One region of the Paenibacillus sp. IHB B 3084 genome, then DNA from elsewhere that is predicted to be linked to it. Evidence: riboswitches for the same ligand, from Rfam matches in the RefSeq annotation. Region 1 holds a riboswitch; each other region holds the start of a gene.

What was found. A riboswitch is a leader RNA that binds a small molecule or an ion and turns the genes downstream of it on or off. The one in region 1 is predicted to bind cyclic di-GMP.
Region 2: another riboswitch for cyclic di-GMP. It lies ahead of ASL14_RS05915 (glycosyl hydrolase); the one in region 1 lies ahead of ASL14_RS28925 (condensation domain-containing protein).
Region 3: another riboswitch for cyclic di-GMP. It lies ahead of ASL14_RS10015 (transglutaminase family protein); the one in region 1 lies ahead of ASL14_RS28925 (condensation domain-containing protein).

The regions. Positions count from the first base shown of each region.
Region 1 covers NZ_CP013206.1:29,827-38,319, forward strand. The annotation lists gene ASL14_RS28685 (non-ribosomal peptide synthetase) at 1-3,183, opposite strand, end outside; partial or broken gene ASL14_RS28925 (condensation domain-containing protein) at 3,178-4,472, opposite strand; cyclic di-GMP riboswitch class I at 4,604-4,693, opposite strand; gene ASL14_RS26500 (aldo/keto reductase) at 5,439-6,449, opposite strand; gene ASL14_RS26505 (type IA DNA topoisomerase) at 6,808-8,493, opposite strand, start outside.
Region 2 covers NZ_CP013203.1:1,258,573-1,267,065, reverse strand. The annotation lists gene ASL14_RS05935 (glycosyltransferase family 4 protein) at 1-149, shown strand, start outside; gene ASL14_RS05930 (glycosyltransferase) at 178-1,278, shown strand; gene ASL14_RS05925 (UDP-glucose dehydrogenase family protein) at 1,284-2,612, shown strand; gene ASL14_RS05920 (sugar phosphate nucleotidyltransferase) at 3,331-4,707, shown strand; cyclic di-GMP riboswitch class I at 4,862-4,942, shown strand; gene ASL14_RS05915 (glycosyl hydrolase) at 4,923-6,548, shown strand; gene ASL14_RS05910 (PD-(D/E)XK nuclease family protein) at 6,598-8,493, shown strand, end outside.
Region 3 covers NZ_CP013203.1:2,131,100-2,139,592, reverse strand. The annotation lists gene ASL14_RS10025 (collagen binding domain-containing protein) at 1-1,771, opposite strand, end outside; gene ASL14_RS10020 (class D sortase) at 1,987-2,613, opposite strand; gene ASL14_RS10015 (transglutaminase family protein) at 3,006-3,812, opposite strand; cyclic di-GMP riboswitch class I at 3,826-3,907, opposite strand; cyclic di-GMP riboswitch class I at 3,950-4,030, opposite strand; gene ASL14_RS10010 (AraC family transcriptional regulator) at 4,129-5,016, opposite strand; gene ASL14_RS10005 (DUF445 domain-containing protein) at 5,655-6,911, shown strand; gene ASL14_RS27350 (hypothetical protein) at 6,953-7,093, shown strand; gene ASL14_RS27995 (hypothetical protein) at 7,090-7,428, shown strand; gene ASL14_RS10000 (hybrid sensor histidine kinase/response regulator) at 7,605-8,493, shown strand, end outside.

The DNA of each region.
Region 1 (8,493 bases):
TGTCAGTTCCGTATATTCCTGTGATACGCAATGCTCGATAATTTGCTCCAGATTGCGCTTAAAGCCTTCTGCCACTGTGATCAGCGTGGCCTTTTCATATTCGTGCTTGTGATAGGCGAAACTCAGCCGCAGCTTTCCATCAGTCACCCTTCCGTTAATGTCCAAGCAGTAAGATCTTTGCATGTCGGGTGAAACCGTCTCATCGGCAAGAACATCGGAGATGGTAAATATATCGGTATCAATATCCTGGTCAAACTGCCCCAGGTAATTGAAGCTGATCTCAGGGTGCAAATTAAACCTTAAGATTTCCTCGTCCCGAGGGAACGTCTGGTATTTTAAAATGCCGTAGCCGATGCCTTTTTGCGGAATGCGCCGGAGGCTTTCTTTAACGGCTTTAAGCCGGGAAGACACGTTCTTGACGCCTGCCATATCCAAAATCACAGGGTATTGGGCGGTAAACCAGCCTACGGTTCTGCTGATATCCATATCCTGAATGATTTCTTCGCGTCCGTGTCCTTCCAGGTTAACAAGTACCTTATCTTCTCCTGTCCATTCCCGAATAGCCTCTCCCAATGCCGTCAAAAGAACATCGTTGATTTCAGTATTGTAAGCCTTATTCACTTCTCTAAGCAGCTTGGCGGTTTCAACTTCATCCAGCACGATTTCGATATGATCGCTATCCATATATTTTCTGCTATGAACGGAATGATCCTTGGGAATTGGCTTGATTTCATTCTGCTCCAGCTCGGACCAATACGTGATTTCTTGCAGAAGCTCCCCGCTGCCGGCATACGTATAAAGTTGTTCAGACCATACCAGAAAAGAGTCCGTTTTCCCTCTGAATGTGACTTCTTCCCCCTTCTCCGCCTGTCGGTATCCTGTAGAAATATCCTCAAAAAGAATCCGCCAAGAAATCCCGTCAACCACCAGGTGGTGAATACTTACGCACAGATAGTCACCGTCTTTCGTTTTGAACAAGTCCGCTTGAATCAGAGGTCCACATTCTAAATCCATGCGGGACTGAAGCTGGGCGGCTTCTTCCTTTACGGAGCTATCATATATATCATCATTTGTAAGATCCTTTACCTCCAGCGAATATAGTTCGCCTTCCGTGCCCCGGTTGAACAGAACCACCTGTCCCGCCTTCTCACGCACTACAATACGCAAAGCATCATGGTGTTCCACCAAGCCATCGAACACTTTTCTTAACACCTTTTCGTCAAAGCCCTGTTTCCTATGTAACAGAACAGACTGGTTGAAGTGATGTTTTGCTGCAAAAGGCTGCTCAAAAAACCAGCTTTGGATGGGCGTGAGCATAATTTCCCCTGTTACCATTCCTTGAAAAGCAGTATGTTCGACAGATTGTACATAGGCACTCAATTGTTCAATCACAGGATGGTCAAAAAGATCCTTTAGTTGCAGCTTTAGCTTATAATCGTGAAGCTTGGACACAATCTGGATGGCTTTAATAGAATCTCCCCCCAGATTCAGAAAGTGATCCTTAATGCCTACCCGTTCGACTTTCAGGACTTTTTCCCATATTTCAGCCAATATCTCCTCTATTTTGTCTCTCGGTGCCGCGTATTCCTCCGTTGCATTCACGCTCAGATCGGGCTCGGGCAATGCCTTTCGGTCAACTTTTCCGCTCGGAGTCATCGGCATGTCGTCCAGCTGCATAAAGCTGGACGGCACCATATAATCAGGCAACTCCTGCATAAGCTGTTCCCGCAGCTCTTCCGCTCCCGGTTCGCCCTCTGCTGTAAAATACGCCGCCAGATACTTCTCGCCTTGCTTGTCTTCCCTCGCGATCACCGCCACTTCCCGGACAAGCGGATGCTTCATTAGCTGCGCTTCGATTTCACCCAGCTCAATGCGGAAGCCGCGAATTTTCACCTGATCGTCAATTCTTCCCAAAAATTCGATATTCCCGTCCGGCAGCCAACGCACCAGATCGCCTGTTCGGTACAGCTTCTCTCCAGCTTCGTAAGGATTCGCCACAAACTTCTCCGCCGTCAGCTCCGGCCGGTGCAGATACCCCCTAGCCAATCCGTCTCCCGCAATGCACATTTCCCCGGCTGCTCCCAGCGGCAGCAGCTTTTGATGTGTATCCATAATGTAAATTCGAGTATTGGCAATAGGTTTACCAATTGGTACCGATGGATACCCCATATCCTCTTCCCGGTACGTCCACGCGGTTGCAATTACGCTCGATTCGCTCGGACCATAGGCGTTCATATACTCCACGCTGTCCTTCCACCGCATTACTAGCTCTTTGGTAATCGCTGATCCGCCCGTCACCAGTTTTTTCAGCGTCGGCAGCCTGTCCGGCTCAATCCCCGCCAGATAGGTAGGCGGCAGCAGCGCAATCGTAATTTGGTTTTCGTTCATGAAGCGTGCAAATTCATTCAGATTATTAATAATATCCCGCGAAACCAGATACAGCGTTCCACCTCCCAGCAAAATCGTGAACATTTCCCAAACCGAGGCATCAAACGAGCTGCTGGCAAATTGCAGCATCCGGTCCGATCCATCCACGCCCCATTTTTCCTGGAAGAAATGCTGGAGGTTGATGATTCCCCGGTGTTCTACCATGACCCCTTTGGGTTTCCCCGTAGATCCCGAGGTATAGATAATATAAGCCAAATCCTCCGGAGTGTTAACAGGCTCCGGATTGGCACGGTCTAGCTCTATATACTTCAGGCTTTCGTCATCCAAGTCCATGATTGCCCCGTGATAGGTGAGCTTGTCCCGGAGATGCTTTTGCGTCAGTACAATGGACGCGCCGCTGTCCTCCAGCATGTAGTGAATCCGTTCCTCCGGATAATTCGGATCTATTGGCAGGTAGGCGCCGCCCGCTTTGAGTGTTCCCAGGATGCCTATGACCATTTCCATGGAACGCTCCGCCATGATGGCGATGATATCGTTCGGCTTCACTCCACGCTCTCTCAAGACAATGGCCAGCCGATTCGCCTGCTCGTTCAGCTCCCGGTAGGTCAGCGTTTGCTCTCCCCAGACCAAAGCCAGGTGATCCGCTCTTTGCTCCGCTCGTTCCTCAAACAACCCGTGGATCGTTTGATCCTTCGGATATTCCACCTCCGTATGGTTAAAGCCGCGAACTAGCGTACTCCTTTCTTCCTCTGGCACGATTTCGATTTGCGAAATAAGAGTTTCACTTTGCTCCATGACTTGAGCAAATAAATATTCAAAGTGGGAGATAACGTTCTCAATGGGGATGAATCTTTCAAAAGCCTGTATCTGATAGTCAAAATTAACGGCTACATCCGCTTCACCTTCTTGTCCCCATATCAGGAGATTGAGTGCATTTCTTTCATGATGATGCGGCATACTTACAATCCGGCATGCTGCGCCGATCAATGCTTCTCTCGTTTCCTGTTCTTCGAAAGAAAGCGATATATCAAACAGTTTGCCTTTCTCATTGCTATTCTCGTAAACCGCCCGGTAAATTTCACCGAAAGACATTTTCTGATGACGATAGCATTGCATAAGCTCACGTTTGATGCTCTTAATCAGTTCTTTGAAGCTTATATCTTTCTCGGGACTGATCCGCAGCGGCAGCACGTTGGCGAAATGTCCCATAGTCTGCTTATATTTAGCTTTGCTCCGATTAAAAACCGGGACGCCGATCACCATTTCGTTCCGATTGCAAATCTTGCTGAAATACAGGAACAGTATGCCTAAAAAATAGTGGAACGACGAGCATCCTTCCTCTTTGCAAAATTCAATCATTTGATTGTATAACGCCTTGTTTATAGTTAAGGTTCGCCGATCACTCCAAACGGAATCGCCGTCACCATCATCGGTATCCATGCCTCTGCTCAACAGAGGCTCGGGAATGGTCAGATATTTGTTCTGCCAGAACGCCCTGTCTTTTAAAAAGGCCGGAGAATTCAGATAATTCTGATTATCAGAAATAAAATCAGCATAGGAATAGACCGTTCTGTTCATTTCGCCAATTCCTTGCACCAATTTATTGTAATTGTCAAACAATTGACTGATTAAGAGAGCAAATCCCCATCCATCGATCACCAAATGATGAACTTTAAGTAAAATGAAGTATGTGTTCGGGGCACCTTTCAACAAAACAAATTGAAAATAGAGGTCCTCTGGTTGAAAAGGCTTTAAAAACTCTTTTTTCATCCAGTTGATGCAAAAAGAGTTTGGATTTTCCTTTACCGAAAAATCATGAAACGGAACTTCATAGTCAGTTTCCGGCAAAAATGTTAAATAAGGCTCTCCCTTTTTATCAATAAACGGGCACTGAGGGAATCATTTTGCCTGATTAATAACTGCATGGACTGCCTAATGATAGCCGTATTCAGGTTTCCTTTAACCTCAACATACCCACCGATATTGTAAATAGGTTTTCCAGGGTACATGCACTGTTCGAACCATATATCTTTCTGATAGGAACTTAACGGATACTCCTTGACACTTATTACACTTGTTTGCATAAAATCCCCTCCTGTTGTTAATCATTTCATGCGTTCTACTCCGTATGCCCAAATCATTTCCGCTACAAATAAAAGAAGCCTGTTCCCATATAAAAAGCACAGGAACAGACAGCAGACTTTGCCCGGTTTCCTTCGGCAACCTGGCAATCATGGCTGTTTAATCCAGCTTTAGACCCATGGCTTTGTGTCCACCACTTTCGAGGTGTTTACGATTAACGGGAAATACATTCGTATATTTTTTAGATCTTTTGAGCATGCTCTTATGCTTCTTCCTTCTACATTCGGTAGGAGCTGACCTTGAGTTCTCAAAACATTTACCTTTATATAGTTTTACAATACGTTGTTAGCTGCTGATTAAAATACTTCAGCAAGCCACTAAATTCCTGTCATCCGACAACTCCAGTTCATTTTACTTAATTTCTCTCATCCCCCAAGATTCAGAAATAACAATCTGCACAACTTTAGCGGCTTAGCTTTTTTTTAAAAAATGATGGATTTGTGATCCACCTAAAAAATGACGTTCCAAAGCTTCTCTCGCATTCGATGTTTCGCCGAAAATAGCGACGTGAGTGTACACGGGGAGTGAAGGACAGTTGGAGTGCAACTTCGGAAGAGTAAAACGTGCTTTTTCCAACATTTTTAGGAGAAAGCCAAAATCAAACCAGGAAAACAAGAGGGAACCCCCTCCACAACTGATTAAGAACAAGTAAGCTTACTGCGGAGGATATATCCAAGGTCTAGTCACAAAGCGTAGCACCCCGAAGAAAAGAATGTCCTTGCAAGAAATGTCGCGCCTAACCTTTATCAAGGAAGAAGCATGCCATTCTTCCGCCTGCGAACGAAGCATTAATGTCAACCAAGAGTTAAGGAGCGCACATGGACAATATCGTCCTAGTCATGGAGGTGTTAGACAGCATACCGGCGAAGTTCATTTTCCAACGGAATATTCCACTATTTGAGCCATGATCACTTTGATCTCAGCACTTGGTTGGAAACGTGGCTGACCATCTCAATCTCACCGGCTGTCAAGGTAAACTGCATCGCCTTCACATTTTCCACAGCATGATGTACTTTTGAAGCCCCAGGTATCGCAAATACGTTCTCTCCGTGAGCGTTAATCAGCCAATTCAGGGCAATCTGCGTTGGCGTCACGTTATATTGTTGAGCCAGCTGTTCCAATGTTTCAATTAGTGGCTTCGATCTCCGCAGCCCCGAATCCCGGAATGCCGTCGTCCACTTGCGCGGACCCTTGATCGACTTGACCAGAGAAGGATTATTATGGAATTTTCCACTTAAGATCCCCTGCATTAGCGGAGAATATGCGATGATCGCCACGCCAAGCTCTTTAGCCGTGTCCAGAATTCCGTTCTGTTCGATTCTCCGGTCGAGTAGGCTGTATTTCACTTGATTCGAAACTAGGCGAAGGCCGTGCTCACGCAGCACACGATCGGCTTCACGTATTTGTTGCGCGGAAAAGTTGCTTACGCCCACATATTTAATCTTTCCTTGCCCAACCAGTTTAGCCATCGCATTCATCACGGCGCCAACCGAAGCAAAGGAGTAAGGCGAATGCACCTGGTAGAGATGAATCGTCCGTTGATCCAAATGGCGAATACGTTCATCAATCGTTGCTGTGATACTGCCTGCGGTCCGAAAGGCCGGCCACCATTTCGTAGCGATATTCGCCTGTTCCGCGAGCGGTCCTCCGATCTCATTCAGCGTGCCGGCCAGTAGCTGCTCAGACTGTCCGCCACCGTATGCTTCGGCGGTATCAAACCAATTAACTCCACCTTCTAAACTGGTCTGAACGATTTGCCGTATATCCTCCCGCCGCAGCACTGGCCAGAATTTCCCGACTATCCCTTTTCCATTGCTGAACTGCCAACACCCAAGCCCCAGCGGTGACAGCTTTAAATCCGAGTTGCCCAGCTTACGTAATTGCAGTGAATCTGCCACATTTACCGTTTTCTCTTCCACGATCCTTCCATCATCTCCCGTAAAAAAGTTTTCATGTGAAACGATTGCCTTCACGTTTTAAAGCACATCAACTTTTCTTCCTGATTTGCACAGTCCGCTATGGAAAGTTTTTTGAACGCTATGCATAGAGTCTGCTTTATAAACTACCTTAAAAAAATGCTTTTGCATAACCCTTATTTGTTTTATCGGTTGGAAGCTTACAAATGTTTAATAAAATGTTATAAAAGCATCTCTTATGGGGAATTTTGGTGTACGGGACATAAAAAAAGATGACTCCTGATGAATTCAGAAATCATCTGATGGCAGCTAGAAAAGGCCTTCTTTTTCAATCTGTCGAAAATCATACTCTGTACCTGTATCAGTTTTCCTCACGAACGCTAAGTTGCCCTGTACCTGGTTCATTCAGAACAATTCTTGCTTTGACGGTCGAACCATCTTTACGCTTAAAAGATAGCAGCTGTGTCTGTCCCTTCGTCAACAGAGACTTGAGCATCGTTTCCGTAATCTGCTTGCCAGCATATTCCTTCCAGACGACAAAGCCACAGCCCTGCTTGTAGTGGCTGCATCCATATCCTTTGCGGCCTTCGATAATGCTCCCGCCGCAATTCGACCGCGGGCAGCTGCCTAAAGTCTGCCTTTGGCCCGGCGAAGTGCCCGACGGCTCGGCGGACGAAGCTCGTGCTGCCCTCGCGCTTGAGCTACTCCCAGCTGAACCCGATGCAGCCGCAGTACGCCCTCCTGCGCCCGATGGCACTTGCTCCAGTGACGATGCTCCGCCCGAGTTGTTGGTACGCCGTGACGGAGCGCGTGCAGACCCTTGGGTGGTGATGCTTCCGCTTGCGCCTCCACTACGGGTGGCTCCCTTACTACCCGAGCGTTTGCCTCTTGCTTCCTCGCCAAAAGCGTTCGCTGGAGCCGGTGGTTGCTGCCTCACCTTGTCAATGATGGATAAGGTAAACTTTTTAACGTTATCCATAAACTTTTCCTGGGCAGCTTCCCCCTTGGAAATTTGATGCAAACGGCGTTCCCATTGGCCTGTCATTTCCGGCGAGGCAAGCAGGTCAACCCCCGCATGACGAATCAGATCAATAGCCATTTTCCCCTTATCCGTAATGAGGATCTTTTTACCCTTCATTTCAATGTAGCCAACCTTCTTCAAGCGTTCAATCGTAGCAGCACGTGTCGCCGGCGTACCCAGTCCCGCATCCTTCATGACCTCGCGCAGCTCCTCGTTCTCCATCTGCTTTCCTGCGCTCTCCATGGCTTTAAGCAACGTGCCCTCTGTGTAGCTTTTAGGCGGCTGCGTGGCCTTCTCTTTCATCTCGGCACGAGTGCAATCCACCGGACGACCTGCATCAATCTCAAACTTCTTGTCCGTCCATTCGTCCGTTTCCTCTTCTTCCTCTTTCTTCGGTGCTTTGCTCTTTTTTCCTTTATCCTGATCTGCCTTGCTCAGAACTACCTTCCAGCCCAAGGACAGAAGTTCCTTAATGTTTGTTTTGAACAGATGCTTGTCCACCTGAGTCATCACGGTATGCATTTTATATTCGGCAGGCGGGAAGAAATGTGACAAAAACCTGCGGATTATCAGGTCATATACATTTTGTTCCTCTTTGCTGAGTGTTCCCGGTCTTTTCAGCGTCGGCAATATAGCATGGTGATCCTCAACACGGGATGGATTGCAGACAGCTTTATTCTGTTTATGGACCAAATTGGGGTTCGCTTGCTGTACCAGATCAGCATAAGGACCTGTGCCCAGCATACGAAGCGCCTTGTGCATACCGTCTATATTTTGCTCCGTTACATAGTTGGAATTAGTACGCGGATAGGAAATGACCTTATGCCGCTCATAAAGCGCTTGTGCTACATCCAGTGTTTTTTTGGCTGAATAACTATACTTGGCATTCGCCTCGCGTTGAAGCAGCGTCAAATCGTACAGCTTGAACGGATATTCCTTGGTCTGCTTCACATCGTATTTGATGATTTTACCTGTTTTTCCGCGAACTGCGGCTGCTATCGCCTCAGCTTCTTCCGATTTGGTGAG
Region 2 (8,493 bases), on a different replicon from region 1:
AAGAAGCCATCCGCTGGATGCTGGAGCATCCACAGGAACGTCAGCAAATGGGCGATAAAGGGATGGAACGGGTCAAGAAGCATTTTGTTATCGAGAACACGGTTAAGGATATAGTTCATTACTATAAGGGTTTGTTGGCAGGAGTCTGACCGACATTCGCGTTAAAGGATGATTCAGATGAAAATAGCGATAGCACACGATTACTTAATCCAAATGGGCGGAGCGGAAAGGGTGGTAGAGGTATTCCACGATATGTACCCGGAGGCTCCAATCTTCACAACGGTGTTCAGCGACGACCGCCTGTCGAACAACTTGAAGGATGCAGATATTAGAGCCACCTGGCTACAAAACATCCCTGGAGTGAAGGCCAATTTCAAAGGAGTGCTGCCGCTGTACCCCATCGCTATCCGTGATTTTGATTTTAGGGATTTCGACATTGTTTTAAGCTCCAGCAGCGCATTTATGAAAAGCATCCAGGTACCTAAACATACGTTTCACATTTGTTACTGTCACACACCGATGCGGTTTGCCTGGGATTATGATACATATATGGCCCGGCAGTCCAAATCCAACCTGCTCAAAAGCATGCTAAAGCTTTACATGAATCGGTTGAAAACATGGGATGCCAAAACTTCTCGCAACGTAAACCAATTTGTCGCCAACTCTTCGGTCGTCAAACGGAGAATTCTGCACTATTACCAACGGGAGTCGGATGTCATTTTCCCTCCTGTTAATACATCCCGTTTTCAACGTGCTGCAAGCATCGGTGACTATTACCTAATCGTATCCCGGTTAGTGTCCTACAAGCGCGTTGACCTGGCGATTGAGGCATTCAAGCGCAATGGTCTCAAGCTGCGCATTGTTGGTGAAGGACCGGATCGTAAAAGACTGGAAGGTATGGCCTCCCCGAACATTGAGTTTCTTGGCAGACTTGAAGACGAAGAGGTCAACAAGCTGATGGCAGAATGCCGGGCGCTCGTTTTTCCGGGGGAAGAAGACTTCGGTATCACGCCTCTGGAGGCGAATGCAGCCGGACGGCCTGTTATCGCTTATCAGGGCGGGGGAGCGTTGGATACCATTGTCCCTAATGTGAATGGTGTATTTTTCCGCAGACATCAGGTAGAGGATGTGCTGGAGGCGGTCGCCAAGGTCGAGCAGCATGCATGGGATGTGGACGGTATCATTAGCCATGCACGCAAATTTGATGAAGATACGTTCAAGGATCATTTCAAAAAGTATGTAGAGCAAGCCTATGTGAACTTTCTAAAAGGAGGATGAACGGAATGAAGCTGGCTGTAATCGGTACTGGATACGTTGGACTCGTCTCGGGCGTGTGTTTTGCACATAAAGGTAATGAGGTGATTTGTGTCGATCTGGAGCAACACAAAATCGACATGCTGAACCGGGCAGAATCTCCGATTTATGAACCGGGCATTGAGGAATTGATCGCTTTAAATCTGGAAGCGGGTCGTTTGCAGTTTACATCGGATTTGGCTGACGCGGTTCGACGCTCGGATATCGTTATTTTGGCGGTAGGTACGCCTTCTCTGGCTAACGGTGAAGCGAATCTGTCCTATATTGAGCAGGCGGCTGCTGATGTCGGGAAGGCCATGAACGGGTATAAAATTATTATGACCAAGAGCACGGTCCCTGTCGGAACGAACGAAAAGATCAAGGACGTGCTGGCTCGTCATACGAGTTTGTCCTTCGATATCGTATCCGCTCCGGAATTTTTGAGAGAAGGCTCTGCCATCAATGATACACTCCATCCGGATCGCATCATTATCGGTTTGGACAACACGGGGTTGCGTGAAACGATGGTTACGCTGCATCAGGTGTTCACGGATAAAATTTATGTAACGGATATCCGCAGTGCCGAGATGATCAAATATGCATCCAATGCATTTCTGGCGACCAAAATTTCGTTTATCAACGAAATCGCCAATATTTGCGAAAAGGTGGGCGCGGATGTCACCTGTGTGGCTGACGGTATGGGGATGGACAAACGAATCGGGTCCTCTTTCCTGCAAGCAGGGATCGGGTACGGGGGCTCTTGCTTCCCGAAAGACACGAATGCGCTCATCCAAATTGCGGGCAACGTAGACTATGAATTTAAGCTGTTAAAATCGGTGGTCGAGGTGAACACCGACCAGCGTTTCATGATTGTAGCCAAGCTGCGCGAATCGCTGGGTCAACTGCATGGCGTGCCGATTGGCATTTGGGGCTTGGCCTTCAAGCCGAATACAGACGATATCCGCGAGGCCCCGGCACTGGAAATCGTCGAAACGCTGATCCAGGCAGGCGCTATTGTGAAGCTGTATGATCCGATTGCGATGGAAAAATTCAAGGAGCGCGTGGATCACCCGAATATTGTATGGTGCTCCTCCCCGCAGCAAGCCGCCGAAGGAAGCGATGCGGTCTGCCTGCTGACTGATTGGGAAGAGTTCAAGAACGTCAATCTCGTGCAATTGTCTTCCATTTTGCACAAGCCAGTCCTGATTGACGGTCGTAACGTATTTACTGAGGAGCAGATTCAAGGCTCCGGGCTGGAATACTACTCTGTGGGTCGTCCGCGGATGAGTGGGTGGAACAGAGATAAGGTTGAAGCTTAAAAAGTGATGGATTTAAAAGTGAAACATTAAAAAGTGACTGTGGTGGTGTTGGAGGCGCTACGCGTGCAGATTGTTCTTCCGATTGCTGTTACCCCCGGATTTTCTTGATTGTATAAAACATTCAAAGGTTAAAATCCGGGGATAAAGGCAAACGCTGACGCTTCTTCAGAACAATTCTGCCCGCTCCGCTGCTTTTACCGCATGGAGTCACAATTTTTAACCTCCCACCTTATGGGGGGAGGTAGGAAGGGCGTATCCGAAGGAGCGGCTCAGTGAAGCCGCTCCTTCGGAGCAAGGCTACTATGTGAATGCGCTATGCTACTCCTGTGGAGCAAGGCTATCATGTGATTACGCTATGCTGCTCCTTCCGAGCAAGGGCGTGGCAGGGCTGAACATTACTTGAAGCCTGCAAGCACGGCAGGCAAGCGCGAGTGCACGCGCGTCTTTACAGGCTGACCGGACTAATCATGTCCGGTCGTGCCTTTTGCAATACACGGTATGATCGGCATGATGCATATTTGAGTAGCGCAGGGATGGATTTGAATCTGTAGAAGCAAAGCGTTCGCCTTTGGACCGGGATTCAAACCTTTATACGATTTTATATAATCGAGTGAATCCCGGTCCAACAGCGATCGTAAGATCAAATCCATCCCGTAGCGGGCTACTCAACCGTGTACCATCCGATCACCTACCCAAATTAGAGAGGAAGTGGAGAGTTATGAAGCTCGTACTTTTGTCTGGTGGTTCCGGTAAAAGATTATGGCCTTTGTCCAACGATTCCCGTTCCAAACAATTTTTGAAGGTGCTGGAGAGTCCGGAGGGGAATTCGGAATCGATGGTGCAACGGGTGTGGAGACAACTGGGGGATAACGGCTTGTCTGAATCCTCGTTCATTGCAACAGGGAGAGCGCAGGTCGAAATGATTCAGAGTCAGGTTGGGCAGGATACGCGCATCATTGTTGAGCCGGAACGAAGAGATACCTTTCCCGCCATTGCGTTGACAGCGACCTATCTATATTCCATCGTTGGTGTTTCGCCCGATGAAATTGTTGCTATATTGCCGGTAGACCCCTATGTAGAGGATGCTTTCTTTGCTACCGTCGCCCAGTTGGAGCATACCCTTCAGGAGAGTGAAGGCAAGCTTGCGTTAATTGGGGTTGTCCCTTCTTATCCTTCTGAGAAATACGGTTACATTATACCGAAAAACGATGCTACACAAGGTAGCACAGGCTACCGTGAAGTGAGCCATTTTCAAGAGAAACCCGACCGGGAGCAGGCGGAGCGTCTGATTGAACGCAATGCTCTATGGAACTGCGGGGTTTTTGCATTCAAATTAGGTTATTTGCTTGATATCTTGGCATCCAAAGGATTGCCGCTGAACTATAAAGAAATGCAAAAGCAATATTCTTCTCTGGAAAAAATCAGCTTTGACTACGCGGTAGTCGAGAAGGAGAAGGATATCGTCGTTCTTCCGTATGATGGCTTCTGGAAGGACTTGGGTACCTGGAACACCTTGACGGAAGAAATGTCCCATCAGCAAGTGGGCAGAGGTGTAGTAACAGAGGATTGTGTCAATACGAGCCTCATCAATGAACTGGACATTCCCGTGGCGATTATTGGAACGAATGATCTGATCGTAGCTGCCAGCCCGGATGGCATCCTTGTGACTAATAAGGCAGAAAGTCCGCGCATCAAGGAAGTGCTCAAAGCACACAATCAGCGACCAATGTACGAAGAGCGCCGTTGGGGACATTATAGGGTAGTGGATTATGTAAAGTATGAAGAGGGCAATGAGGTATTGACTAAGCGAATCCGTGTGCTGCAAGGCAAAAATATCAGCTACCAACTTCATTTCAAACGGAGTGAAATTTGGACCATCATTAGCGGTGAAGCGGAAATTATTTTGAATGAAAAGCTGCACAAGGTGAAGGCTGGTGATGTGGTTCGTATTCCTGAAGGGACAAAGCATAGCATTTTGGCCGTGACTGATGTGGAATTAATCGAGGTACAGACAGGTTCTGAGCTGGTTGAAGAGGATATTGTCCGCTTTTGCATGGATTGGGATGAAATTTCCCGTCACAAGTTTATTTCATAAATATTTCGTAAAGATGAAAAAAGACTCATTTATGAAGTTATTTAGCCCAAACTGTCGAAAATACACGAAAATCTGTAAATTCAATGAACATGACCTATTAAATTTTGGTAAAAAAAAGTCGATACTTAGGGATAAGAAGGAATCCAAACTCCTTCCACGATAAACGCAGCCCTGTTGAAAGGCAGGTACGCAAAGCTAAAGGGCCTTCCGTAAGGATGGCAGCCTGGCTACCGAAAGGAAGAGCGAGAGTGAGCCCCTATTTTACCCCTGTGAATCGATGGATACGCAGTGTACTCCCCGTTGTTATGCTTTTTTCTTTGTTGCCCGTCGGCTTTGGTGAATCTCTGTCCGTGGCGAATGCTGCCACATTACAGCCTGTTAATTCGGACGCTTCTGCTGAGGCCCGTGAACTATACAGCTATTTGATCAGCATCTCGGGGAAAAAAATGGTCACAGGTCAACATGATTATTTGGAAAGTCCGGATGAATTAAGCAACAAGGTCCAAAAAATCAGTAAGGCGTATGCTGGTGTACATGGCTACGAGATGGGAGCCATCTCCAGCCAGTCCGCCGCTACGGAGGCAGCACAACGTAAAAATCTCGTCGATAGCGCTATACGTTGGAGTAGAGATGGCGGCATAGTTACGATGACTTATCATGAACCGTTGCCGGGCAAGCCACTGACTTGGGCCAATGTGCAGGCGAAAGTAAGCCAGGCGGAGTTCAATAAATACGTGACGCCGGGCACTACGCAGTATAATCTTCTCATTGCCGATCTGGATAAGGTCGCTATATCGTTAAAGCAGCTTCGTGATGCGGGTGTTCCGGTATTATGGAGACCTTACCACGAAATGAACGGCGACTGGTTCTGGTGGGGAAACAAGAACAATTTCAATCAGCTATGGAATATCATGTATGACCGTTTTGTAAACACGCATCAACTGAACAATCTGCTGTGGGTATGGAGTCCGAATGCACCTAGTTCGTACACCGTCCCATATACCCCGAAATATCCGGGGGATGACAAGGTGGATATCTTGGCTGTAGACATTTACAACAATGATTTTAAGCAAAGCCATTACGAAGGACTGCTCGGACTGGCACGAAATAAGCCGATTGCCATTGGGGAACACGGTGAGATGCCGAGTCCCGAGGTCATGCAGGCTCAGCCCAAATGGGTGTATTCCATGACTTGGGGCAAGATGCTGACCGAAAATAACACGACGGATCAGATTCAGGATTATATGAATAATTCGAAGAGCTTGACGCGGGATGACGTGAAAAAAGGGTTGGCTGCGATGAAACTACCTGAGGTGGAGTCACCGACCGTACCGGACACGGGGCAAAACGGCTCGACTCCGGCTCCGCCAGTGGTAAGCAAACCAGCCCCGCCTTCCGTTCCGAATATGGTCTATGCGAACGGGCTGCGGGGTGAATATTTTAACAGCATGAATCTGGACGGCACCACTGTTTTGGTTCGCACAGATAGTAAGCTGGATTATAACTGGCGCGCCGCCTCGCCTGATCCCAAGGTGGAGGCTGGTCAATTCTCGGTCCGCTGGACGGGCAAAATCAAGCCGCAATATAGTGAGACCTATACGTTTACCACGATATCCGATGATGGTATTCGTGTATGGATAGACGGCAAGCTGATTATTGATAGTTGGTTCAAACAAAGCTGGACTGAACGCAAGGGCAGCATTACCTTGCAAGCAGGAAAAATAGCAGATTTGAAGGTTGAATATTATGATGAAAAAGGCGACGCAATGGCACGTCTGATGTGGGAAAGTCAGCATGAAGCGAAAGCGGTAATTCCCGGCAACGCTTTGTTTCTTCCTTGATATATACTCTTTCCCCGCCAAAAATTTTGAGGAGAGAGGGTGGAGCACAATGATGAAAAAATGGTTGACCCAAAGGTATATAGTAGTATTGGCCGGGCTACTGGGGGTCGCAGCTATAGCGATGATCGCCTGGTTTATTCATACGCCTCCAAAGAGTGAAGAACTTCAGACGGATAAAGTAGCGGCGGCCAGTCCGGTATGGAAGCTTGGTCAGCGGGATGACTCTTCAGCAGAATTTAAGGGTGTAGTCGGTAAGGACAATGTCAATATTTCTGCGGCCTCTACTGAGTCGTCTGCTAAAGGAACATCGTCAGCGATGTCCGTAGCAGGAAGTACAACGGCTCCGGTATTGCTCAGCAGTGATGATATTCCTCCCGGTCTAAATGCGTCCACGAATCCTGAGCTGTCACTTCAGTACAAGCTCGATCAGGTTCCTCCGAACGGGATGATATTCCGTGTACGGATTTTGGATGCGGGCAAAGCCGTTCCTCAAATGGTTGTATTTTCAAATCATCAGTTGTCCGGTATCATTCAGATTGCCGGGGTTGCCGGTACAGGCAGTGCATATAATTTCAAAAGCAATTACGAGATGTATATACCTAAAGAGCAATTGCAAAGCGGTGTTAACGTACTCAAGCTAAAGACAGCGCGCTGCCTATACTGCTCCTCTGCTGAAGATAAAAATGTGTGGTGGACTTGGGATGACTTGAGCTTGGAGACGTTAGCTTTACCTGCAACCGAGCCGATACACGGTAAATATATACTGACCGGAACGAATGTTAATAATAAAGAATTTTATTATGATGAGGGTGCAGTTAAACATTTACCATATGTTCTCAAATGGCTGGGAATTGCGTATAGCGGCAATGTCATGAGAGTCACTTGTGCCAGTAATGTAAACAAGGCCTGCACAGACGTGGGAGATTACTACCAAACGTTGAAGCAGTATAATATGCAATCGTCAGCTTTGTATTTGTATACAGGCGATATCAAGCTGCAAAAAGACGGCTCCCTGCCGGAGACGGCCAAGCAGAAATTGCGCGATTATGTAAAAAAATATGGTTCATACCTGCAATATTACGAAGTAGATAATGAACCTGGATTGTTTAACCGCTCGAAAGCGGTCAATCTGGCCGTGGCCAAGTGGCTGAATACGGAAGGTAAGCAATTGGCACCGCATCTCAAAACGGTAGCGCCGGGCTGGGCCTACTGGCCGACGTATTCGACCAAGGCATGTAAAAACCAAACCGGAGGTACGCTCAAATGCGGCGATCCGGATGGATGGGAGCGGGACCCGGCACAACGTAAGCAACTGGAGGATGTCACTGACCTGACCAATGGACATGCCTATGGCGAATCGTATAACGAAGAGGGCGGAGGCAGCTTTGTTCAAAATCTGAAAACGTTCGGCGGTTCAAGTAACGGGCTGGAGAAGAAGATGCTGAATACGGAGTTTGGTACGAACGATACGCATCGGGACAACCCTGAGTATGGGGCCAGTCAGCCACAAGCAGCCGCGTTCGACCGGATTATGCGTTCGCAAATCGGTTTTGCCGATATGTTTATCCAGCATGCTGCTTTCTATAAGGACTACACGCTGTTTAAAACCGGCTTTGACCTGCAAAATCACAATCCGGCGAATACGGAAATTTATCCGTTCGGACAAGGGCAGGACAGCCGTGTAAACATCATGAGACGCTTGAGTCTGGCTTATGCCACACACGGGAAACCATTGACTTATATGGTACTGAATCCGGAGGAAACAAAGGATAAGATGGTCTATGTCCGTGCAGTGGATACCTCCAAATTGAAACCGCTGGCTGGCAGTAGCGCCACCTCGGACAAATTGCTGGTGAATCTGGTGAACTTCGAATCCACAGCACAGACGATCCGCGTACGGGTGACGATGCCGAAGGCAGGTTTGTACACGGGTGAGCGCTTCGGA
Region 3 (8,493 bases), on a different replicon from region 1:
GGATCGTTTTATGGAAACGTATCGTGAATCCTTGCTTATAGTCTTGCGATAAAGGAATCAGCTCATAATCTGCTGGTGATGTTAGTGTTGATTTTCCGTCCGCGCTTTGGATCTTTAATGTATCTGGTAAAAGAGCCAGACCGCCATTCGGAAACGTATCGTTGATCACAACCTGATTCATCGTGTATTTATCCGTATTGATGGCAATATCCCAGGGAATCGTTTTTGTGTTGTAGTTCGGTTCCTTGAAGCCTTTAACAATGACCCCGCTTTTTAGCTCGGTAGTTGTATCTTTGGTTACTCCATCAGACGTTACGGTATTCGTTATCCGTTCATTTTTAAGTACACGATCTATGGCCTTGGTTTGATAACGGATCGTGTAGGCTGCCTCCACATCGGAGTTGAAGCGTAAATCGAAGCCGTTGGCCGTTTCATTGTTAACCAGTGAGACGGTATATTCGGAGGATGAAAGTTCCTCAGAAGTAGCTCCTTTGTACACTTTAAGCGAACCGGCCATGAGCTGCTGGCTTTTGTTGAAGCGGTCAGCTAACACGGCTTTCCCAGCGGGAATTTTCTTTTCGCCAAAATTATACTTGATCGCCCAGGATACCGTTTGAGTAACCGGGTCGTATTGCTCCATTTTTTTGGACAAAAATTCGCCGCGGTGAACGGTTACTGTAGCTGTTGCAGAAGCGTCTTTCGTATTGTTGCCTGAAAAAGTGGCTGTGTTGGAAAAACGGGATTCTTCGCTGGTGATGTTAGTGGAGTATTGGATTCGGTATGCGCTGCTGATGTTTTCAGCTTTAAAACGGATGATGAAGCCGGTACCAGCCGAATCGGCTTCCAGCGTATACTTATCCCTATCCACCGGATCACGCAGCAAGGTTGAACCATCCACATTGATTTGCAAATGGTATAACTGGATAGAGTTCCTTACCAGCTCCAATCCTTGGGGAGTCGGGTCGGTGACTACAGCATGTTGGACCGTATCCAATTGTTTATTTACGTCAATCGTCCAATCAATCTGATGGGTTCCATTGGCCTTACCTTGCTTATCCAAGGAAGAGCCTGCCGCAGGCTTGATATTTACGACTGCTGTTTGTACGCCACCCTTGATCGGGATGGCGATAATGACCTCTGTACTGCCTTTTTCTATTTGCTTGCTGAACTCGGTCTTAACCTCCAGCTTTCCGCTGACATTGGAATGGCTCTCCACGTAATCGTTGAAAGTCATGACCACTTTGCCTTGGCGGTCTACCGTGAAATGGCCAACATTTCCATCTGCCGTAACCAAAGGAGAGGAGATATCTGTGTAGATTTCAAATTGCTCGGGCAATTGAAAGGTAAAAGTGTCTCCGGCTTTGTACGTATTGTTGGGAAGCTCCCAGTCATAAATGAGATGGACTGCATCATCAATGTCCAAGCGACTATCGGGATTGTATACCGCATCAATCACTTGACCGGTCGCATCGGTCAGGGTAAGTTTCGTTAAAATACTCGCTTGAGCAGCTTCTTCAGAATTTGTGGTGGCCGCTGCTTGAACAACAGGAGCTGGTAGGGAAGGAGGCATCTGTTGTTCTGGTGCTATGACTGGTTCTGTTTCGGGTACTACGATATCATATACATCTTTTGTAACGGTTTGCCCTGTCTCGCTTCCAGCAATCTCCGGCTGATCCGGGGCAGGGATTTGAGCATAAGCTTGTGTGATGCCAAAAAAGCTTTGTAAAATGAGTAATAATGCAATAATCGTTACATTCCATTTTTTTCTCATACTCTATTTAAGTCTCCTTGTCTAAAGATTACTGTATAAAGATTACTGTATATTGTATTCATGTCGGGGCGTTTATAGCATCCCTCCTTCTTTCCCGGAAGTAATATATTCAACGGACTAAGAGTCTGTCCAATGAAATAGAGATAACCCCTAACGCTGCAAATTAAGTAAATCTGAGCAGCAAGGGTGTTCGGATATGGCGAACAGATCCAGCTTTAGGTGCTTTGTCGGGCCTGAACAATGAGGCGATGTGTCGGATTTACAAGAGGGTCACATGTAATTAATGTGAGCAGCTTTTGACTTTCAAAGCTTTTTAGAACGGAGACGTCTGTAGGATCGACAATCGAAATTTTATAGACTGTATAACTATATTGTTCACCCTTGGTATTAATAATGATTTTATCTCCAATCTTTACCTCGTTCAGCCGATTAAATAAACGTCCTGCTGTACGCGCACGGTGGGCTGCTATGGCGGCGTTTCCTGTCTGACCCAGAGCTGCCGTTTCCGACATATGTACAGATGCGTGCTTCATATTATCCTGAGTTGCACCCTCCAGCACAGGAAGCTTCAAATCAATACGATTAATCCTAATGGTGGCAATGGGGAGTTGCTTAGGGTCTGGTTCATTTGCGGGTACCGAAGGACCTCGTGTGGTTTCGATGCCCGTGTTATCTCCAAGCTTGCTGGACAAGCGCTTATAGCCGTCGATAATGCTAGGGTTCAGTACGTCTGCCTCTTTCAAAAGCTCGCTCTGCTTCCGATCTTCGCTCCATTCATTGGCTTTAGGAAACAAAATAATGAGTATTCCCAAGGCGATGAACAAGTATGATAGCTTACGCAATCTAAAAAACCTCCCTAACTTATGTAAGGTGTATCACATACTGATTTTAAAAATCCTCCCTTTCCCATTTAGTGTAGTCTGAGAAAGGATGCAGGTGTAGATTCAGGCACAATGCTATCTAATACCGGGTTTACATCATCCACAGCCTTCACTTTAATGGCCCAGTCATCTTGTTTTTGCCGTTAGCTTTTCCTTGTTTACTTATTGGGGGCCCAGACACGGGTTTGATGTTGACGATGGATATTTGTTCTTGTCCCGGAATTAGTATATTCAACACGATAGGTTTTAAATGACTGACTAGGTATACAATACCTTCCGTATCTCAACAATTTCTCAACAAGAATAGAAAAAAGCCCTGATCGCAGTGATCAGGGCTTTCTAAAAAAAAAAAATTAATACTGCTTTGTTTTTGTGTATTTGGAGGGTTCTTTGACCATTGCAAACTTCTGTTTTCCGCTTTTTAGAGCGGCATCTACTGTAGTGTCGATGATAACCCATTGATTGTTGATATTGACTTCATTCCAGGCGTGGTAAGTATTCACATAGGAGGATTCGCCCATAACCAACTTCGTTGGAACATCCACACTTCGAAGCATGGCGGCGAACAGTGAAGCGTATCCATAGCAAATATCTTTTTGCGAAACTAGTGTACGATCAATTTGTGGAAGATAGTCGGGTGATAAGGAAAAGGGCTGGTTGGAATCGTATTTAATATGACTAATGACATACTCGTAAATACGTTTCACCTTTTCATCATCTGTCGTTGCACCCTTGGTTAATTCCTTGGCTTTCCGAATCGCCTGATTCGTATCGTTCCAGTCAATATTTTGAATAGAATTGAGGTATATGGTTTTACTGTCATTCAAATTTAACTGGACCGTTTCTTCACCTATCACTTTATACTGATTGCCAGTTAGCTGTTCCAATAAACGAATGTTATAATTGCCATTGCCCATTTGAAGAGCGAATGCTTCCTCAGGTTTGCTCGAATTCAGATAATAAGAGTATTTCTCCGCATCCTTGGTAATTACGATCTTGGTTTTGACATTGGACTTGACAGGATAACGTATATTAACAATACCGTGGTTTACGTTGTTTTGATTCAGCCATACCTGACTTTCGGCAGCAAATGCTGTCGTATGTAGGGGGATGGATAATAAAAATACTAAAATTAGTAAAAAAGACGACCTTTTCCTCATAGAAAAACTTCCTTTCGGCGGCCAGGCTGCCATCTTAAAAAGAAGGCCCTATAGCTTTGCGTCCCTGCCTTTCGACAGGTTTGCTATTATCGTATAAAGTTTTTCAGGAAAAAAAGAAACGACAAAAAGCCTCTCCAACCGGTAGCTGGCTGCCATCTTAAAAAGAAGGCCCTGTAGCTTTGCGTCCCCGCCTTTCGACAGGTTTGCCATTTATCCTGAACAGTCTATATCTATCATTCTATCAGTTGGGCTTCCGATCAGGCAAGCACAATCTCAGATTTTTCTCTGTTTTTCGACAAAGTCGCGATAGATGAGTTTATAGTTTAGTTCGATTCCCCCATTTTTTGCGGAAGGAATGCGGTGTTTCTCCTATATGTTCCTTGAATAGGTTGATAAAATGGCTGGTGTTAGGAATACCTACAAACCTTGCGATATCCACAATGGATTCGTCACTGGTTTTAAGCCAGCCTTGAGCCGCTGTGATGCGGACATTAATGAGATAATCGATAGGAGAAAATCCGATCTGTTTCTTGAAGTTTTTAGCGAGATTGAATTTGTTTAACTCAAACATGTCTGCCAGCGAATCCAGCGTAATTCGTTCACTGTAGGAGCAATCCAAATATTGCTGAACCTTGCGTACCTCGGTGATCGTATCCGGGTTTACATACGGATGATCGTAGGGGTGCTGCAAAATATTTGTCAGCAACTCACCGATGAGTCTGGATGTAAACAGCTCTGCAGTAAGAGTTCTATCAGATTGTACGCATAGCAGGGAACGCAGCTTGTCCAATATGGTGCATGGATCGTTGAGTGATATTACAGGCTTGTTGTGCTTGGCAAATTGATCATAGAAATTGTCGATCAGATTACCGTACACATTTACACTGATAAACTCCCATGCTTCATGACCAGCGGTGCTGTATTGTACGTATTCCTCACAATTAACGAAAAACATATCATGAGGCTTCAATATGTATTTTTTCTCCCGGTATAGCAATTCCCCTTGTCCTGATATCGTAAAAACGAGCAGAAACGAGGTGAGTTCCTTCCGTTCCATGGCATAAGCAGATGTTTTTTTGAAATAACCTATTTCCTGTATATAAAAAAGGGATCGCTTAGCAAAAGCGGAGGGAGTACGTGCAATGACGACTGGATCGCTGCTCCAAAAGGTCCCATTCACGTTGTTTTTTTGGTCTGTTGTCATATCCAATTCCTTTACAAAAGATCAAATTTATCGAGCTAATCGCTGTTTGTTTAACAAATAAAATGGTGGTTTACACATGATTTCCTATTTATACGGTTTTATTTTATCACATCACATATATGCATGTAGCAAATTATATTTTAAATTATTTCCCATTCGAATTCAGGTGTACTATTATGGTGAAAACAGCCTTGTTCCCTCTATTTTTTTAACTCATTCCTCCAAACGAAAAAGTTAAATTATGTTGAAAAAATTCGAAGATTCCATGGGTTCAATTCATTTCTGGAATAAAATCCAGTAAAGGATGCTAAAGGTATTCTATGCCCATTCCACCTTCCAACACGCATATCCTTTCGTTTTGAAAAAAATGGGTCTTTGTTCTAGCGAAATAGTTCATTAGGCTTATCATGGAGAAAATTAGATTGGGTCCAATGTTGTGATTTTGTTCACAAATATGTAGACGCACAAGGGGGATATATGAACTCTTTTTATGCTGATTAGTGTACTGTAAATATATTCAATAATATGATAAATGAAATAGAGTGCCTTTAGCTTTGGAATTCATACGGGCAATGATATGATGGGTAATACAGATATAGGGCTTTACTTACTCGACAGTCAGTTTGGAGGATTATAGGATGGGAAAACCAAAAAATACGAAAACCGCAGCGGCTTGGTCGCTGGTTGTTCTGGGAGCGGGCTTTGCAGCTACGTTGCCTTTTCAGCAATATGGCTGGGTTCGTTTGTTAGCAGGTGCTTTTGAGGCCGGACTTGTCGGAGGATTGGCGGACTGGTTCGCCGTCACCGCATTGTTCCGTCATCCGTTGGGCATTCCGATTCCGCATACGGCACTTCTCTCCAAAAACAGGGACAAGCTCACGAATGCACTGGTGAGTACGGTGGAAAATAACTTGCTGGGCAAAGACAGTATCGCATCTAAAATTTCCGATATTCGGCTGGCTGATCTGATGCTGGGCGGTGTGGAAAAGGGCTTGCGCACGCCGGAAGCGGCCGCATCCATAGATGTTCTCGCCAAACGGCTGGTCCGGTCGCTTCCGCTTGCAGAACTGGCCCCGGTGATCGCGGCGGAAATCAAGCGGCAGGCAACAGACTTTGACGCCGGACCACTACTGGAGGCGCTTGCCCGTCAAACCAGTGAGAAGGGCTATGACCGCCGCGCGCTGGATTACACGCTGGAGCAGGCCGAATCCTGGCTTTTGAAGCCGGAAACGGGCTACACGCTGGGTACCTTGGGGATGCAGGCTATCAGCGGTTTGCAGGTGAGCGGGCTGATGCAATTTGCCCTCAACGCGTTCCTTGGCTATCTGAACGAAGAGCGCATGGGTGAAATGATTCGCCATTTTCTGCTGGATCAGGTTGCAGAGCTGCAAAGGGAAGAACATCCGCGCCGTCAGGCCGTGCTGGACGGTCTGAAAACACAGCTGACCCGTCTGGCGGCGAAAGATACGGTTCAGGAAGGATTGAACAGCTGGAAAAACAACCTCGTGGGTACCTGGGAAGGCGATGCGTCGGTGCTTCATAAGATGGAAGAGCTGCGCGTACGTTTATTGGACTATATGGAAGACGGCAGCTATGTGACGACCTATATTTTGCCGCTACTGGATCGGATGCTGGCTGATTTGAGAGGGAATACCGAGCTGCTGGACAAGATCAATTCGCGAATTGTGGAAGGTATTACGGGACTGGTGGAAGCCAACCACAGTCGGATTGGTAATCTGGTACGCGAAAATGTAGATAAAATGGATAACGATTCCCTGATTGCTCTGATGGAGGACAAGCTGGGGCAGGACTTGCAGTGGATACGTATTAACGGCGCGGTTACAGGCTTCCTGATTGGTATTGTCCTGACAGGTATCCGTATGCTGATCGGTTGATTCATTAAAGAAGAAAACGCTACAGATAAGGTTGTGGAAGCATGAGAATTGAGGCTCAAGCGTTGATGGGTAAGCCGCACGCCACAGTAAATTATGTGTTGAATCACCATCCAATGCTGCTGGTTCGAATGAGAGCCCGGCAGAGATACGTTGATGTATGGTACCGGATGACAAGTGGATGAGTAAGCGAAGATTTTTTTTAATTACGCTGTCATTCCTGATCGTAATTATCGGCCTGCGTATGCTGTGGTTTGATTATTACCACAATCAGGATTATCCACGGGCCAAGGCGGGAATTCTGGATCTGAGGGGCCTGAATTTGCAGGAGATGAAGACCATACCATTAAATGGTGAGTGGGAGTTTTATCCGGGAACATTATCTTCCCCTGCTGAACTGAAGTCCTTATCTATGAAGAAGCAGCGTCAGACCATTCAGGTACCGGGAATATGGAGTGAGTCGGTATCTCCTGTGGATCATAAGGCATATGGGGTTGGAACCTATCGGCTGCTTATTTGAGTGGCAGGTCGGAGGACACTTTATACGGTCTTCGGATCGGGAGGATTAGTACGGCATCCAACATATTTGTCAACGGCCGTTTAGTTAGTCATAGCGGCCAGGTCTCTAACAAGGTCGAACAGCATACAGGATCGACCGTTCCGTTCTCTGCTATGTTTGATACGAACAGGCAGGCCATGGAGATTGTCATCCAAGTATCCAATTTTGATTTTCCTTCCAGTGGAGGGATTGTGAAGCCTATCATTTTCGGAAGCGCAGAGGCTGTGAATAGCCGAACCAACTTCGCGATCTTGATGCAAATCATGGTATGTATTATTTTACTGCTTCACGGGTTATATGTAGTCGTTATATTTTTTATGAATCCACAAAAGAAGGCGCTTCTGTATTTCGCGGGAATTGTAGTCTGCACGGTAATATCCATCCTGACTGACGATGACAAGCTTTTAATAGACTGGTTCCCTATCAGTTTGAGTCTTTCGATAAAGATAACCATACTTTCCTATATTGGGATAGGCATGTGTGTACTGAAGCTGGCGCAGTCTCTGTTGGCTCGATCCCGCATCATTCAGATTGTTTTTATAGCCCACTGTTGTTTTGCGGTCATGGTTTTATTTGCATCTACATCCAACCTTTATGCATTTTTGTTGGCTCTTATCGCATTCTCAGGCATTACCCTATGTGCTACGGTTCCCACGGTTGCTTTTCTTAGAACATTCAAAGGGCAAAGAGAGGCTGTTTTTCTGTTGCTGGCATCCCTTAGCATCGCGTCCAGCATACTGTGGGGTGTGTTCAAAACGAATGACCTCCCTTATTACCCTTGGGATATTGTGCTGGCCTTTGTGGCGTTTGCGTCCTATTGGTTCAAACGGTTTTTTAATACGAACGCCGAGCTGAGAAGGCTGACGGAGAGACTGCAGCGCGCTGATCAGGTAAAAAATGAATTTTTGGCCAACACCTCTCATGAGCTGCGAAATCCTCTGCATGGGATGATCAATATAGCACAGACCGTGCTGGAGAATCAGAATGGTGCCCTGGACGAGCCCAACAAGAGAAACATGCAATTGC